DNA from 2 places in the Thauera sp. 63 genome. Region 2 is predicted to be linked to the other one. Evidence: predicted binding sites of a transcription regulator. Region 2 holds the regulator's gene; the other holds the start of a gene.

Region 1 (7,312 bases), on a different contig from region 2:
CTCGATGTGCAGGAAGGCGATCATGCGGCCTTCGAGGATGTGGATGCGGCGATCGACTTCGTCCAGCCGATGGCGGGTGCGGCGCTCGACCGTGACGTAGCGGAAGTCGATCCACTCGCGCAGGACCTGCACCAGGTTCTTCTGCTGCGGCCGGCCGTCACGCCCGATCATGGTCATGTTGACCGAGGCCGAGGTCTCGAGGCTGGTGTGGGCGAGCAGCACCGCCATGAACTCGTCACGGTTCTGGCGGCTCGACTTGGGCTCCAGCACGATGCGCACCGGCGCCTTGTCGCTGGATTCGTCGCGTACCGTGTCGAGCACGCCGAGCACGAGCTGCTTGAGGTTCTTCTGCTCCTGCGAGACTTCCTTCTTGCCGGCGCGCGGCTGCGGGTTGGTCAGGGTCTCGATCTCGGACAGCACCTGCGCGGCGGAGACGCCGTGCGGCAGCTCTTCGACGATCGCCCGCCACTGGCCGCGCGCCAGTTCCTCGATCTTCCAGCGCGCGCGCAGGCGCAGGCTGCCACGACCCGACGCGTAGGCTTCGCGGATGCTCTCGGGCGGCGAGATGAGCTGCCCGCCGCCGGGGAAATCCGGGCCGGGGATGATGCCGAGCACGTCATCGAGGGTGGCCTCGGGATGACGGATCAGGTGGCAGGCCGCCTCGGCCACTTCGCGCAGGTTGTGCGGCGGGATCTCGGTCGCCATGCCCACGGCGATGCCCGAGGCGCCGTTGAGCAGCACGAACGGGAGGCGCGCGGGCAGCAGCTGCGGCTCCTCGAAGGCGCCGTCGTAGTTGGGGATGAAGTCCACCGTGCCGCGGTCGATCTCGGACAGCAGCAGCTCGGCGATCGGCGTCAGGCGGCATTCGGTGTAACGCATTGCCGCCGCCGAGTCGCCGTCGCGCGAGCCGAAGTTGCCCTGGCCGTCGACGAGCGGATAGCGCAGCGAGAAGTCCTGCGCCACCCGCACCATCGCGTCGTAGACGCTGGTGTCGCCGTGCGGGTGGTACTTGCCGATCACGTCGCCGACCACCCGCGCGGATTTCACGTGCTTGGAGGTGGACGACAAGCGCATCTCGTTCATCGCATACAGGATGCGGCGCTGCACGGGCTTGAGGCCGTCTTCCACCTGCGGCAGCGCGCGCGACTTCACCACGCTCATCGCGTAGGCGAGGTAGGCGCGCTCGGCGTAGCGGTCCAGGGCCAGCGTGCCGTCGTCCTCGGGCTCGGGTTCCGGGTCGGCGGGCAGGGCGGGAGGCGGGGGCGGACTCCCGTCCTCGTGCATCGGCGGCGTCGGGCCGGCGGTCATCGCTGCGCCCGCAATGGCTGGCACGGTCTGGCTAGGCTTCGGCGCGGCGTCGGTGGGTTCGGGCGCGCCAAACAGGTCTGGGGTATCGGTCGTCATTGCACTGCTTGGTTTGATTCTGTGAGACATCTCAGACGTCGGCTTCGACGCTGTCGCCCTTCTCTTCCATCCACGCACGCCGGCTCGAGGCTTCGCCCTTGCCCATCAGCAGGGTGAACATCTTCAGCGTGTCCTGCAGCGCGCCGCTGCGCACCTTGACGGGCAGCACGCGGCGGGTGGCGGGATCCATGGTCGTTTCGCGCAGCTGGTCGGGGTTCATCTCGCCCAGGCCCTTGAAGCGGCCGATCTCGATCGCGTCGGGCCTGAAGCCTTCCTTCTCCAGGCGGTCGCGAATGGCGGCGAGTTCGCCCTCGTCGAGCGCGTAAAGGCGGCGCGGGGGGCGTTTCTTGCCCTGGGCCGGCACGTCCACGCGGTAGAGCGGCGGCTGCGCCACATACACGTGGCCACGCTCGATCAGCTTGGGGAAGTGGCGGAAGAACAAGGTGAGCAGCAGGGTCTGGATGTGGGCGCCGTCCACGTCGGCGTCGGACATGATGACGACCTTGCCGTAGCGCAGGCCGGAGAGGTCCACCTCGCTGTCGGCCTTGTGCGCGTCCACGCCGAGCGCCACCGCGATGTCGTGGATCTCGGCGTTGGCGAACAGGCGGTCAGGGTCGATCTCCCAGGCGTTCTGCACCTTGCCGCGCAGCGGGAGGATGGCCTGGGTTTCCTTGTTGCGCGCCATCTTGGCCGAGCCGCCGGCGGAGTCCCCTTCGACGAGGAAGAGCTCGTTGTCGGCGAGGTCTTCGGACTCGCAGTCCGACAGCTTGCCGGGCAGCACGGCGACCCCCGAGGTCTTCTTCTTCTCGACCTTCTGCGCGCTCTTCTGCCGCGCCAGCGCCTGCTTGATCGACAACTCGGCGATGGCCTTGCCTGCCTCGACGTGGTTGTTGAGCCAGATCTCGAAAGGGTCGCGCAGTTGCGAGGAGACCAGCTTCACCGCTTCGCGCGAGTTGAGCTTCTCCTTCACCTGGCCCTGGAACTGGGGGTCCAGGAGGCGTGCCGACAGCACGAAGCTCATGCGCCCGCACACGTCCTCCTGCTGCAGCTTGACGCCGCGTGGCAGCAAGGTGTGATGATCGATAAAGGACTTCATCGCCTCGAACACGCCAGCGCGCAGGCCGGATTCGTGCGTGCCGCCATTCACCGTCGGGATCAGGTTGACGTAGGACTCGCTCGGCACGGCCGACTCGAACCATGCCAGCGCCCACGCCGCGCCTTCGCCGGTGGCGAAAGTCGGGTCGTCCTTGCCGGCGTACTTCTCGGCGGTGAAGATCGGCGCCACCGGCTCGACGTCGCCGGCGAGTTCCTTCAGGTAGCCGGCCAGGCCTTCGGGGTAGGACCAGGCCTTGCTCAGCGCCGGACCGCTGGCCTGCTCGATGTCGAGCCGCACCGCGACACCGGACAGCAGCACCGCTTTCGAGCGCAACAGGCGCTCGAGCTCGTTCATGGGCACGCGCGGCGATTCGAAATACTTGCCGTCCGGCCACACCCGCACCCGGGTGCCGGTCTGGCGGCCACAGTCGCCCTCGATGCGCACCGGGCTGATCGTTTCGCCACCCTCGGAAAAATCGATGCGATGGATCTTGCCCTCGCGCCGGATCTCGACTTCGATGCGGGTGGACAGGGCGTTCGTGACCGACACACCGACGCCGTGCAGGCCGCCCGAGAAGGCGTAGGCCGAATTGCCCTCGCGCTTGTCGAATTTGCCGCCAGCATGCAGCCGGGTATAGGCCAGCACCACCACCGGCACGCCTTCCTCGGGATGCAGGCCGACCGGAATGCCGCGGCCGTCGTCGGCCACGGTGACCGAGCCGTCCAGGTGCAGGGTGACGTGGATCTTCTTTGCAAAGCCGCCGAGCGCTTCATCGGCGGCGTTGTCGATCACTTCCTGGATGATGTGCGCCGGACTGTCGGTGCGGGTGTACATGCCGGGGCGCTCGCGCACCGGCTCAAGTCCTTTCAGGACGCGGAAGGAGGATTCGTCGTACTGTTTGCCTGCCATGCTGCGGGCCCGTTCGATGTCACGAAGGGCGCAAGGATAGCAGAGGAGGCTACTGAATGAATATTCAGGCGCTGCCGAGGATGCGACCGCCGCCGGTGGGCTTGGCCAGGCCATCGGCGTCGTAGAGCTGCGGATGATTGGCGGCGGACAGCAGCACCGTCAGCGCTGCCTGGTTGCCGGCCATGCGTTCGAGGATGAGCTGGCCATTCAGGGCGTTGCGGTCGCGTGCCTGGCGCGCGCGCGATACGACCTCGTCCCAGCGCGCGAGCACGCGCGGCAGGCCGGCGCAGATGCTGCGGATGGAGGCGTCCGAGACGCTGTAGCCGAGCCGGCCGAGCAGGCGCGAGCGCTCGTCGTGCAGGCGCTGGAGTTCGCGGTAGCGCTCGTTCTTCTGGTTGGCGATCGCCACCAGGGCGTCGGTCTCGCCCTTGACGAGCAGGCCTTCCTCGCGGTCGAGGAGGGAGAGGAACTCGCCGAGCTGCATCGACTCCGCCTCGATGAGGAGCGCGAGTCGCTGCTGGTCGGCAGCCGTGGGCGTCGGGGCGGGTTGCTTCATCGGGTCGGGTCGTCCGGTCGGGCGGATGACGGTCAGTGCGCGAGAAGCCGAATACTACTCCGCGATGCCTCAGCCGCGCGACTCGAGCATGTCGCGGACGCTGTTGATCAGCCCGTCGGCGATGCGGCTGGAGTCGATCTTGAAGCGGCCCTCGGCGATGGCCTGGCGAATCTCGTCCACGCGCTTCTGGTCGATCTCGGGCGAACTCGAGATCGCGCTTTCCGCCTTCTTCATCAGCGTGGCCAGCGGGGACAGTTGCACGCTGTCGCTGCCGGACTGCGCTTCCGTCTTCCCGCGCGCGGCCGGCGCACGGGCATCCTGCACGGGCGTGGGAACATAGGCCTTGCCCGTGTTCTCGATTTTCATGATGGTCTCCAGGAACGCATTGACTCGTGTGTGTTCACGACCGCGCTCCGTGAAACTTTAGTGATTTATTTCACGTCCGTGGAAAATTTGCATGACGCCCCTCAGAAGTCGACGCTGACGCTGCCGTCCGACTGGACCAGGCCCTGCACGATCTGACCGTTGCCGAGCCGGATCCTGACCCTTTCGCCGGGCGCGGCGGCGCTCAGCGCCTGGCCTTCGCCCGAGACCGTGAAGCCCGGGCCGCGGGTGAGGATCGGCACGGTCTGTCCGCGTCTCACCGCATCCGGCAGGCGCACGCTGCCCGCCCGCAGCGGCGCGCCGGCAGCCTGGGCAAAGCGCGTGAGGTGGCCCAGTGCCTGCCCGGGCGAGGACAGCACGTTGTCCGGCAGCGCGGTGAGCTCGCCCTCGCGCACCTCGATGTCGCCCTCGCGGATCACCTCTGCCGAACGCAGTGCGCGGGTCGTGACCAGGTAGGGACCGAAGATCTGCACCTGCGCCTGCACGTAAGCGGTCCAGGTGACCGGAGAGTCGCAGCGCACGCCCACCGTGAGCTGGCCCCAGGGACGCGTGCCCGGTGGCAGGAAGGGTTCCAGCGCGGCGCAGGGTGGCAACTGATTGGCGGGATCGAAGGCGCGGACGCTGATCCGTGGCTCGCCGGGCATTCCCTGCACCTGGCGTTCGAGGAAGGTGCGCACGGTGCTTTCCACGGCCTGCGGGGGCTGCTGGCCGATGGCGGGTGAGAGGGGGCTGAGGCCGAGGGTGAGGACAGCAAGGGGGCTGGCGAGATGCTTCATGGTCCCGATTGCAGCATGCCTCACCCGGAGAGGCAAGTTGCCGGCAGCTTTTGCCGCCCGCGCCGACAAGCGGCAGATATGGGCGGTTTTCCGCCGCCTTATCGGCAGAGGAGCGAGGCGGGTCCAGCCTTACCATCGCTGGCATGAAAGCTGCAACTTCCACTGCCATCGAGACCGTTTCCCGTTTGCGGAAGCGGCGTTCATCCGCGAGGTAAGGCGATGAAGACCCTGCTAGACAACCAGATGCGTTTCCACCAGGCCGCGTTCAATCTCCAGGCCTACCGCCAGGAACTGCTCGCCTCGAACATCGCCAACGCCGACACGCCGCATTACAAGGCGCGCGACATCGACTTTCGCAGCGCGCTGCAGAACGCGATCGGGAAGGGGGGGCAGTCGGGTGTCGCGCTCGACACCACGCACCAGGCGCACATCGCCGCCGGCGGTAGCGCGGGCGCCGGCAGCTTCGTCAAGTACCGCAACGAATACCAGTCCGCGGTCGACGGCAACACGGTCAACATGGACGTCGAGCGTGCGGCCTTCGCCGAGAATGCGCTGCGCTACGAGGCGAGCGTCACTTTCATCAGCGGCATGATCCGCTCGATGAACACGGCGCTCACCGGTCAGTAAGGGGTTCCATCATGAGCATGCTCAACGTCTTCCAGATCGCTGGCTCCGCGCTCAACGCGCAGTCGCTGCGACTCAACACCACGGCCTCCAACCTCGCCAACGCCGACAGCGTGACCACGGAAACGGGCGAGCCTTACCGCGCCAAGCAGGTCGTGTTCGCCGCCCGCCAGGTGGCCGGGCCCGCGGCCGTGGGCGTGCAGGTGACGCAGGTCGTCGAGAGCGCTGCGCCGATGCGTCTCGTCTATGAGCCGAACAATCCCGCGGCCAATGCCGAGGGCTACGTCGAGATGCCCAACGTCAACGTTGCCGAAGAGATGGTGAACATGATCTCCGCGTCGCGCTCCTACCAGAACAACGCCGAGATCATGAACACGGCACGGACCTTGCTACAAAGGACATTGCAGATCGGACAGTAAGCGCCGTCCGGCAAACGATGCCGCTAGCAGGAGAAATCCATGACCACCGTGTCGAACAATCAGACAGCGAAGAGCGTGCTGGCCAGCCTGGCCCGCAGCGAACCTGTCCAGAAGGCAGAAGAGGACATGCAGGGCCGGTTCCTGAAGCTGCTGACCACGCAGCTCCAGAACCAGGACCCCATGAACCCGATGGAGAACGCGGAGATGACCTCCCAGCTCGCGCAGATGAGCACGGTGGATGGCATCGAGCGTCTCAACAAGATGGTCCAGTCCTTCTTCGACTCCCAGGCGTCGGCCGAGGGGCTGAATGCGGCGGCGCTGCTCGGGCGCGGCGTGCTGGTGGAAGGCTCGCGCCTGGCGCTGACCGAAGCGGGTGCCATCGGCGGTTTCGAGATCGATACCCCGGCCGACAGCGTGACGCTGTCAGTGCGCGACAGCTCGGGTCTGGTCGTGAAGCAGATGGTGTTCAACGACGTCGATGCGGGCAGCCACAACTTCGTATGGGACGGCACCGCCGAGGATGGCTCGCGTGCGGCCGACGGCATCTACACCCTGTCCCTGTCGGCGACGCTTGGCGAAGAGGCGGTGGGCGGACGGACGCTGCAGTTCGGTCCGGTCACCAGCATCGTCCGTGGTGCCAGCGGCACCGATCTCCAGGTGGGCGACCTCGGCGTGTTCAAGGTCGACGACGTCAAGCAGATTCTCTGATCCGGAGCCCCGATCATGGCATTCCAGCAGGGCCTCAGCGGCCTGAACTCTTCCTCCAAGGCGCTCGACGTCATCTCCAACAACGTCGCCAACGCCAGCACCGTGGGTTTCAAGAACTCCGGCACGGTGTTCGCCGACGCCTACGCGTCTTCGCTCACCGGCGCGGTGTCCAAGGTGCAGATCGGCATCGGCAGCGCGGTGCAGGCCGTGCGCCAGTCCTTCACCCAGGGCAACATCACCACCACCAGCAATCCGCTGGACATGGCGATCAACGGCAATGGCTTCTTCGAGGTCGAGTTGCAGAGCGGTGGTTTCGCACTGACGCGCAACGGCCAGTTCAACATCGACAAGCAGGGCTACATCGTCACCCCGCTCGGCGACCGCCTGATGGGCTATCAGGTCGAGGATCCGATTTCGGGTGACGTCCGTGCGCCTG
Region 2 (7,312 bases):
GTGCGCCACTGCTGTGCAACTTCTTCCAGCGCACTGCGGTCGCCGGTCATCAGGCGTGCGGTCCAGGCGGTGCAGCGCATCTCGTAGTCGGGATTGCGCAGCGCCGGGTAGAGGGTGACGAAGCGTGCCCAGTCGCCGTCCTTGGCCAGCCGGCGCAGCCAGTCGGCGCGAAGTCGCTCGGCGAGCACGGTACCGGCTTCCGCGTGCAGGAATGCATCGAGCTCGGCGTCGGGCGCAGGTTCCGGGCGCGCGAGCACGTTCACCAGCCGCCAGTAGCGGACGTAGACATCGAGGACATGGGGTCCAGTGGTCGCGGCCAACTGCTCCAGCATGCGCTGGTCGCCCTTGCGCAGCGCTTCGCGAGCGGCGACGATGCGGGTGTCGCCGGGTTCGGACACCGTCTGCCCCGGCGCTGCTGTCGATGCAAGCAGTCCGACCGCCAGCAGTGCGGCTGTAACGCCTTTCTTCATGCTCTTCTTGCTCTCCATTGCGACCTACCATACCACAGTGATGACGCCTGTTTTCGACCCCCGGGAGGACCTTGTGCAGCGCCGCAACGGAATGCGACAAAGGGCCCTGAAAGCGCGGCTGGAACTGAGTGCAGGGGACAGGCAGGACCTCACCCGACGGCTGCTGCATCATCTTGATGCGGTGATCCGCGAACTGGCGCCGAGCTCGCTTGGATTCTGCTGGCCCTATCGCGCGGAGCCGGATCTGCGTGACTGGGTCGCGGACTGGCTGACGCAGGGGGGTGAGCGGGTCGCGGCGTTGCCGGTGGTGGTCGAGAAGGACACCGCGATGCATTTCCGGCGTTGGGTGCCGGGGGCGCCGATGGTGCCCGACCGGCATGGCATCCCGCATCCGCTCGACGCAGTGGAAGTGCAGCCCGAGGTGGTGCTGGTGCCGCTGAATGCTTTCGATGCAGCGGGCTACCGCCTGGGCTACGGCGGCGGCTATTTCGACCGCACGCTGGCGCAGATGCGGACGATCGCGATCGGGGTCGGATTCGAACTGGGACGGGTCGACAGCGTGCTGCCACAACCGCACGACCGGCCGATGAACTGGATCGTCACCGAGGCCGGGGCAGCGCGGGCAGCCTGAGCTGCCGCGGGTTCAGCTGGCGAGGAACAGGCGGTAGGCGGGATTGTCCGTCTCGGCGACGTATTCGTAGCCCAGACGCTGCAGGAAGTCGTCGAACGCCGCCTTGTCGGCCGGCGGTACCTGCATGCCGACGAGCACGCGGCCGAAGTCCGAGCCGTGGTTGCGGTAGTGGAACAGCGAGATGTTCCAGTCCGAGCGCAGGTTGGAGAGGAAATTCATCAGCGCGCCGGGCCGCTCGGGAAAAACGAAGCGATAGACGACCTCGTTCTCGGCCTGCGGCGAGTGGCCGCCCACCATGTAGCGCACGTGGGTCTTGGCCAGCTCGTCGTCGGTGAGATCGAGGGCGGGCAGCTCGTGGCGCTCGAGCATCTCGACCAGGCGGCCGGCCTCGTTGCGGTTGTGAACCGTGACGCCGACGAAGATGTGCGCCTGCCTGGCGTCGGCGTAGCGATAGTTGAACTCGGTGATGTTGCGGTTGCCGAGCACGCTGATGAACTTGCGGAACGAACCCGGTTTCTCCGGAATCGTCACCGCCAGCACCGCCTCGCGCTGTTCGCCCAGTTCGGCGCGTTCGGCGACGAAGCGCAGGCGATCGAAGTTCATGTTCGCGCCCGAGGCCACCGCGACCAGGCTCTTGTCGCGCAGCTTGTGGCGCCTGGCGTATTCCTTGGCGCCGGCCACGGCCAGCGCGCCCGCGGGCTCCAGGATGGAGCGGGTGTCTTCGAACACGTCCTTGATCGCCGCGCAGATCGCGTCGTTGTCGACCACGATCATCTCGTCGACGTACTGCTGGCACAGGCGGAAGGTCTCCGCGCCCACTTCCTTGACCGCCGCGCCGTCGGCGAAGATGCCGACCTGATCGAGCGCGACACGCTTGCCCGCCGCCAGCGACTGGGTCATCGCATCGGCGTCGACGGCCTCGACGCCGATGATCTTCGTCTCCGGACGCAGGCGCTTGATGTAGGCCGCCACGCCGGCGATCAGGCCGCCACCGCCGACGCAGCAGAACACCGCGTGGATCGGCTTCGGATGCGCGCGCAGGATCTCCATGCCCACCGTGCCCTGGCCGGCGATCACGTCCGGGTCGTCGAAGGGATGGACGAAGGTGAGCTTCTCTGCCTTCTCGAGTTCGAGGGCGTGCGCGTAGGCGTCGGAGTAGGACTCGCCGGCGAGCACGACCTCGCCGCCGCGCGCCTTGACCGCGTCGATCTTGATTGCCGGCGTGGTGCTCGGCATCACGATCACTGCGCGCACACCGAGCTTGGCCGCCGACAAGGCCACGCCCTGGGCGTGGTTGCCGGCGGAGGCGCAGATCACGCCGCGCTTGAGTGCCTGCGGAGACAGCTTGGCCATCTTGTTGTAGGCCCCGCGGATCTTGAAGCTGAACACCGGCTGCATGTCCTCGCGCTTGAGGAAGATGCGGTTGTGCGCGCGCGCGGACAGATTGGTGGCGAGGTCGAGCGGCGTCTCGACGGCAACGTCGTAGACCTGCGCGTTGAGGATGCGCTCGAGATAATCCGTGGGGGTGCTCATGAGGGGGCTCGCGGTGAAGCTGAAGCAGCAAAGGGATCGAGGGTAGCAGCCGATGCGGCGCTGCGGCAAGGCGGGCTGTCACGACGCCGCGCGGCGGAACGCGACGGGGTGCGAGTCAGGCCTTGGGGTCGTGGCCTTCGGCCTGCATCAACCGCATCTGGCGGTCGATGAGTTCCTGCATCGTGTCGACGCCGCGCAACTGCAGGATCGTCGAGCGTACGGCCGCTTCGAGTAGCACGGCGAGGTTGCGTCCCGCGGCGACGGGCAGCACGACCCGCGCCACCTTCACGCCGAGGATGTCCTTGACCTCCTGCTGCAGGGGCAGGCGGGAGGGGTCGCCCGCGCCCGGCTGACGGCGCTCCAGGTGGCAGACCAGGCGCAAGCGCATCTTGCGCCGGCAGGCCGTCTCGCCAAAGATGGTGCGGATGTTGAGGATGCCCAGGCCGCGGACTTCGATGAAGTCCTGCAGCATCGGCGGGCAGCGTCCTTCGAGCACGGTGGGGGCGACGCGCGAGAACTCGACGACGTCGTCCGCCACCAGGCCGTGGCCACGCGAGATCAGCTCCAGCGCGAGTTCCGACTTGCCTGCGCCCGAATCGCCGGTGATCAGCACGCCCACACCGAGCACGTCCATGAAGACGCCGTGCAAGGAGATCTTCTCGGCCAGTTCCCGTGACAGGTAAAGGCGCAGCTGGTCGATCACGCCGGCCGCGGGCTGCGGCGTGGTGAACAGGGCGACGTCGTGGGCCTCGCAGATGCCGTGGATGATGTTCGAGGCAGCACAGCCGTCGGCGATGATGATGGCCGGTGGCCGGGTCGACAGGATCTCGTTGAGGTGATGGGCGACCTTGTCGGTCGTCTGGCGCCGTGCCCAGGCCAGCTCGGCGGCGCCAATGATCTGCAGGCGCGTGGGGTGGATCAGGTTGAGGTGGCCGACGAGGTCGGCCGGCCAGATACGCTCTTCAGCGACGGCCAGCGTGGCGTCGAGACGTCCGCTGACGTGGGTGAGTTCAAGGCGCTCGCGCTGGGCCTCAAACAGCCTCGCGACGCTTGTCTGCCGCATCGGTACCCCAGTCGAGGAACATCTGGTGGATGTGTTCGGCGTCGGGCGCGTTCAGCAGTGCCTCGCGGAAGGCGCGGTCGCTGAACATCTGCGCGAGCTCGGACAGGAGCTGCAGGTGGGTCTCGTTGGCTTGCTCGGGCACCAGCAGCACGAACAGGAGATTCACCGGGCGGCCATCGGGCGCATCGAACTGCACCGGGGCAGCCAGGCGCAGGAAGGCGCCGGCCGCTTCCTTCAGGCCCTTGATGCGGCCATGCGGGATGGCGATGCCCTGGCCGAGGCCTGTGGAGCCCAGCCGTTCTCGAGCGAACAGGCTGTCGAACACCAGAATGCGGGCGATGCCCTGGTTGTTCTCGAAAAGCAGCCCCGCCTGTTCGAAGACACGCTTCTTGCTGCTTGCATCGAGATCGACCACCACATTGGACAGTGGCAGGAGTTGAGGTATCAGGCTCATTCGCAGTGGAGCTTGCGCAGCGCCGTTGCCGCTGGCGCCGCGCTGGGCGATCGGACGGACCGGGATGCGTTGAAGCCGCGTCTTGAAAACGCGCGCATTATACCCACACCCCGGACATAAAACCGCAACCTGGCAATCAGGCTTCCGGCTCCTGATGCTTCAGGGCTTCGTGGTTGTGGTCGGCCATCTTCTGCTTGTATTTCTGCACCTGACGATCGAGCTTGTCAGCCATCGAGTCGATGGCGGCGTACATGTCTGCGTCGTCGCTTTCGACGAAGAGATCCTTGCCGCGCACGTGCAGCGTGACTTCGGCCTTCTGCTTCAGCTTTTCGACGGAGAGGATCACCGCCACGCTGGTGACGTTGTCGAAGTGGCGGATGACGCGGTCAAGCTTGGTGCTCACGTAGTCACGGATGGCCGGGGTGACCTCGACGTGGCGCCCGGTGATGTTGAGATTCATGGTAACTCCTGTTGTTGTCAGATCGATTTGCGCAGACTGACCGGCGGGATATTCAGTGATTCGCGGTACTTCGCGATGGTGCGTCGTGCGACCACGATACCCTGCTGGCCCAAAACTTCTGCAATCCTTGCGTCGGACAGCGGCTTCTTGCTGTCCTCGGCGTCCACCAGTTGACGAATCAGCGCCCGAATCGCCGTGGAAGAGGCCGCTCCGCCAGTGTCGGTGGAGACGTGGCTGCCGAAGAAATACTTGAGTTCGAACACACCGCGCGGCGTCGCCATGTATTTCTGCGTCGTGACGCGCGAAACGGTGGATTCGTGCAGTTCGAGCTGGTCCGCGATCTCCCGGAGAGTGAGTGGCCGCATCGCCACGTCTCCATGATCGAAGAACTGCCGCTGCTGGTCAACGATGGCTTGGGAGACCCGCAGGATGGTGTCGAAACGCTGCTGGACGTTCTTGATCAGCCAGCGTGCTTCCTGTAACTGGCCGGTCAGGCCGCCGCCCTGGCCGCGGTTCTGCTGCAGCAGGCTGGCGTAGAGCCGGTTGACGCGCAGGCGCGGCATCGCGTCCTGGTTGAGGCTGACGGTCCAGCGTCCGCGGATCTTGCGCACGATGACGTCAGGCAGCACGTAGCGCGTCTCGGAGACGGAGTGGCGCGAGCCCGGATGCGGGTCGAGGCTGCAGATCAGAGCGTGGGCAGCGCGCAGCTGGTCGTCGTCGCAACCGGTGTGTTTCTTGAGGCGCGCGAAGTTGCGCTCGGCGAGCAGTTCGAGATGCTGGTCAACGATCTCGAGCGCGAGCATCTGCGTCGGCGTCTCGGGCATCGCTCGCAGCTGCAGCGACAGGCATTCCTGCGGGCTGCGTGCGCCGATGCCGGCAGGGTCGAGGTGCTGTACGTGGCGCAGCGCGATGGAAAGCTCGTCGAGGTCGATGTCGAGCTCGGGTGGCAGCAACTCGAGCAACTCCTCGAGCGGCTGGTGCAGGTAGCCGTCGTCGTCCAGCGCCTCGATGATGAAGCGCACCAGCGCGCGGTCGCGGTCGGAGAGCGGCGACAGCGCGACCTGCTCGTCGAGGTGGTCGCGAAGCGACAGCTCGGCCGCCTGGAACTCCTGGAAGTCGGTGTCGTCGTCATCGTCGCGCTTGGCCTGGGCGCCACTGCCGACGTTGGACCAGTCGATGCCTTCCTCGTTGTCCTCGCGATCGTTCGCCTTTCCTGCTTCGCCGTCGCTGGTGGCCTCGGCGCTGGTTTCGCGTTCGCGCTCGCGCTCACGTTCGGCAGGCGGGGTGCTGGTGGCGAGACCGGGCTGCGGCACGAAGTCGTCGATCTCCTCGCGCTCGAGCATCGGGTTCTCGAGCAGGAAGCGCTCGATCTCCTGGTTCAGCTCGAGCGTGGACAGCTGCAGCAGCTTGATCGACTGCTGCAGCTGAGGCGTCAGCGTGAGGTGCTGCGAGAGCTTGAGCTGGAGGCTGGGTTTCATTCGGGCGCTAGAGGCGGAAATGTTCGCCGAGGTAGACCTGGCGCACCTTCTCGTTGGCGATGATCTCGTCAGGCTGGCCGCTGGCGAGCACGCGACCCTCGCTGATGATATAGGCGCGATCGCAGATGCCAAGCGTCTCGCGCACGTTGTGGTCGGTGATGAGCACGCCGATGCCGCGTTCCTTGAGGAAGCGGATGATCTTCTGGATATCGATCACGGCGATCGGGTCGACGCCGGCGAAAGGCTCGTCGAGCAGGATCAGGCGCGGATCGGTGGCGAGCGCGCGGGCGATCTCGCAGCGGCGGCGTTCGCCACCCGACAGGGAGATCGCGGTGTTGTCGCGCAGGTGGGTGATGCCCAGTTCCTCGAGCAGTTCCTGCAGGCGCTCGTCGATCTGGCGTGACTCCAGCCCCTGCAGTTCGAGCACCGCGCGGATGTTCTCGGCCACCGTGAGCTTGCGGAACACGCTCATTTCCTGCGGCAGGTAGGACAGGCCGAGGCGGGCACGGGCGTGAATCGGCAGGTGGGTGAGATCCTTGCCGTCCAGCCCGATCTGGCCACCGTCGGCACGCACCAGGCCGACGATCATGTAGAAGCAGGTGGTCTTGCCCGCCCCGTTGGGGCCGAGCAGGCCGACGACCTCGCCCGAGCCGACCTCGAAGCCGACGTCGTGCACCACCGTGCGCGCCTTGTAGCGCTTCTGCAGACCGGCGACCTTAAGCAGACTCATCGTAGGGCTCTTTCAGCAGCTTGCGGATCAGGTCGGGCGCAAAGCCGCGGGTTTGCAGGAAGCGCGCCTGCCGGGCCCACTCGCGGGGGTCGGTCGGCGGCTCGCGGAAGCGGCCATGCAGCACGCTGCGGGCACGCTCGATCTCGGACTCGGTACATTCGCCGGCGATGGCCTCGTCGATCAGTTCGCGCTCGATACCGCGACGGGCCAGCTCGTTGCGCAGCCGGCTCGCGCCAAAACGCGCGGCCTTGCCGCGCACGAAGGCTTCCGCGAAGCGGCTGTCGGACTGCAACCCGAGTTCGCCCATGCGTGCGATGACGACCTCGACCTCGTCGGCCTCGCCATGCGCGGCGAGCTTGCGCGCCAGCTCGGCGCGCGAATGATCGCGGCGGGCGAGGTGGCGAAGGGCGCGCTCGCGCAGGCTGGGCTCGGCCATGGCGTCGGGCGCTCAGGCCTCGGCGGCTGCCGCAGCGGGCGTCGCCGGCGGCATTTC

What was found. Region 2 encodes sigma-54, which starts transcription at its own class of promoters, with help from an activator protein. Its sites were predicted from a motif close to TGGCACGCTTNCTGCTNA; they were not measured.
Region 1: flgB (flagellar basal body rod protein FlgB) is a predicted target of sigma-54. The motif match lies at 5,265-5,282, and genes of this name have one in related genera.

Annotation. Positions count from the first base shown of each region.
Region 1 covers NZ_AMXC01000029.1:16,817-24,128, reverse strand. Annotated here, with positions in the region: gene parC (DNA topoisomerase IV subunit A) at 1-1,404, opposite strand, end outside; gene C664_RS16750 (DNA topoisomerase IV subunit B) at 1,436-3,409, opposite strand; gene C664_RS16745 (flagella synthesis protein FlgN) at 3,474-3,965, opposite strand; gene flgM (flagellar biosynthesis anti-sigma factor FlgM) at 4,035-4,331, opposite strand; gene flgA (flagellar basal body P-ring formation chaperone FlgA) at 4,433-5,125, opposite strand; gene flgB (flagellar basal body rod protein FlgB) at 5,345-5,752, shown strand; gene flgC (flagellar basal body rod protein FlgC) at 5,764-6,168, shown strand; gene C664_RS16720 (flagellar hook assembly protein FlgD) at 6,208-6,876, shown strand; gene flgE (flagellar hook protein FlgE) at 6,892-7,312, shown strand, end outside.
Region 2 covers NZ_AMXC01000011.1:20,103-27,414, forward strand. Annotated here, with positions in the region: gene C664_RS11310 (lytic transglycosylase domain-containing protein) at 1-470, opposite strand, end outside; gene C664_RS11315 (5-formyltetrahydrofolate cyclo-ligase) at 469-1,101, shown strand; gene ilvA (threonine ammonia-lyase, biosynthetic) at 1,114-2,634, opposite strand; gene hprK (HPr(Ser) kinase/phosphatase) at 2,750-3,697, opposite strand; gene ptsN (PTS IIA-like nitrogen regulatory protein PtsN) at 3,666-4,151, opposite strand; gene hpf (ribosome hibernation-promoting factor, HPF/YfiA family) at 4,288-4,611, opposite strand; gene C664_RS11340 (RNA polymerase factor sigma-54) at 4,629-6,089, opposite strand; gene lptB (LPS export ABC transporter ATP-binding protein) at 6,097-6,819, opposite strand; gene recX (recombination regulator RecX) at 6,806-7,255, opposite strand; gene recA (recombinase RecA) at 7,268-7,312, opposite strand, start outside.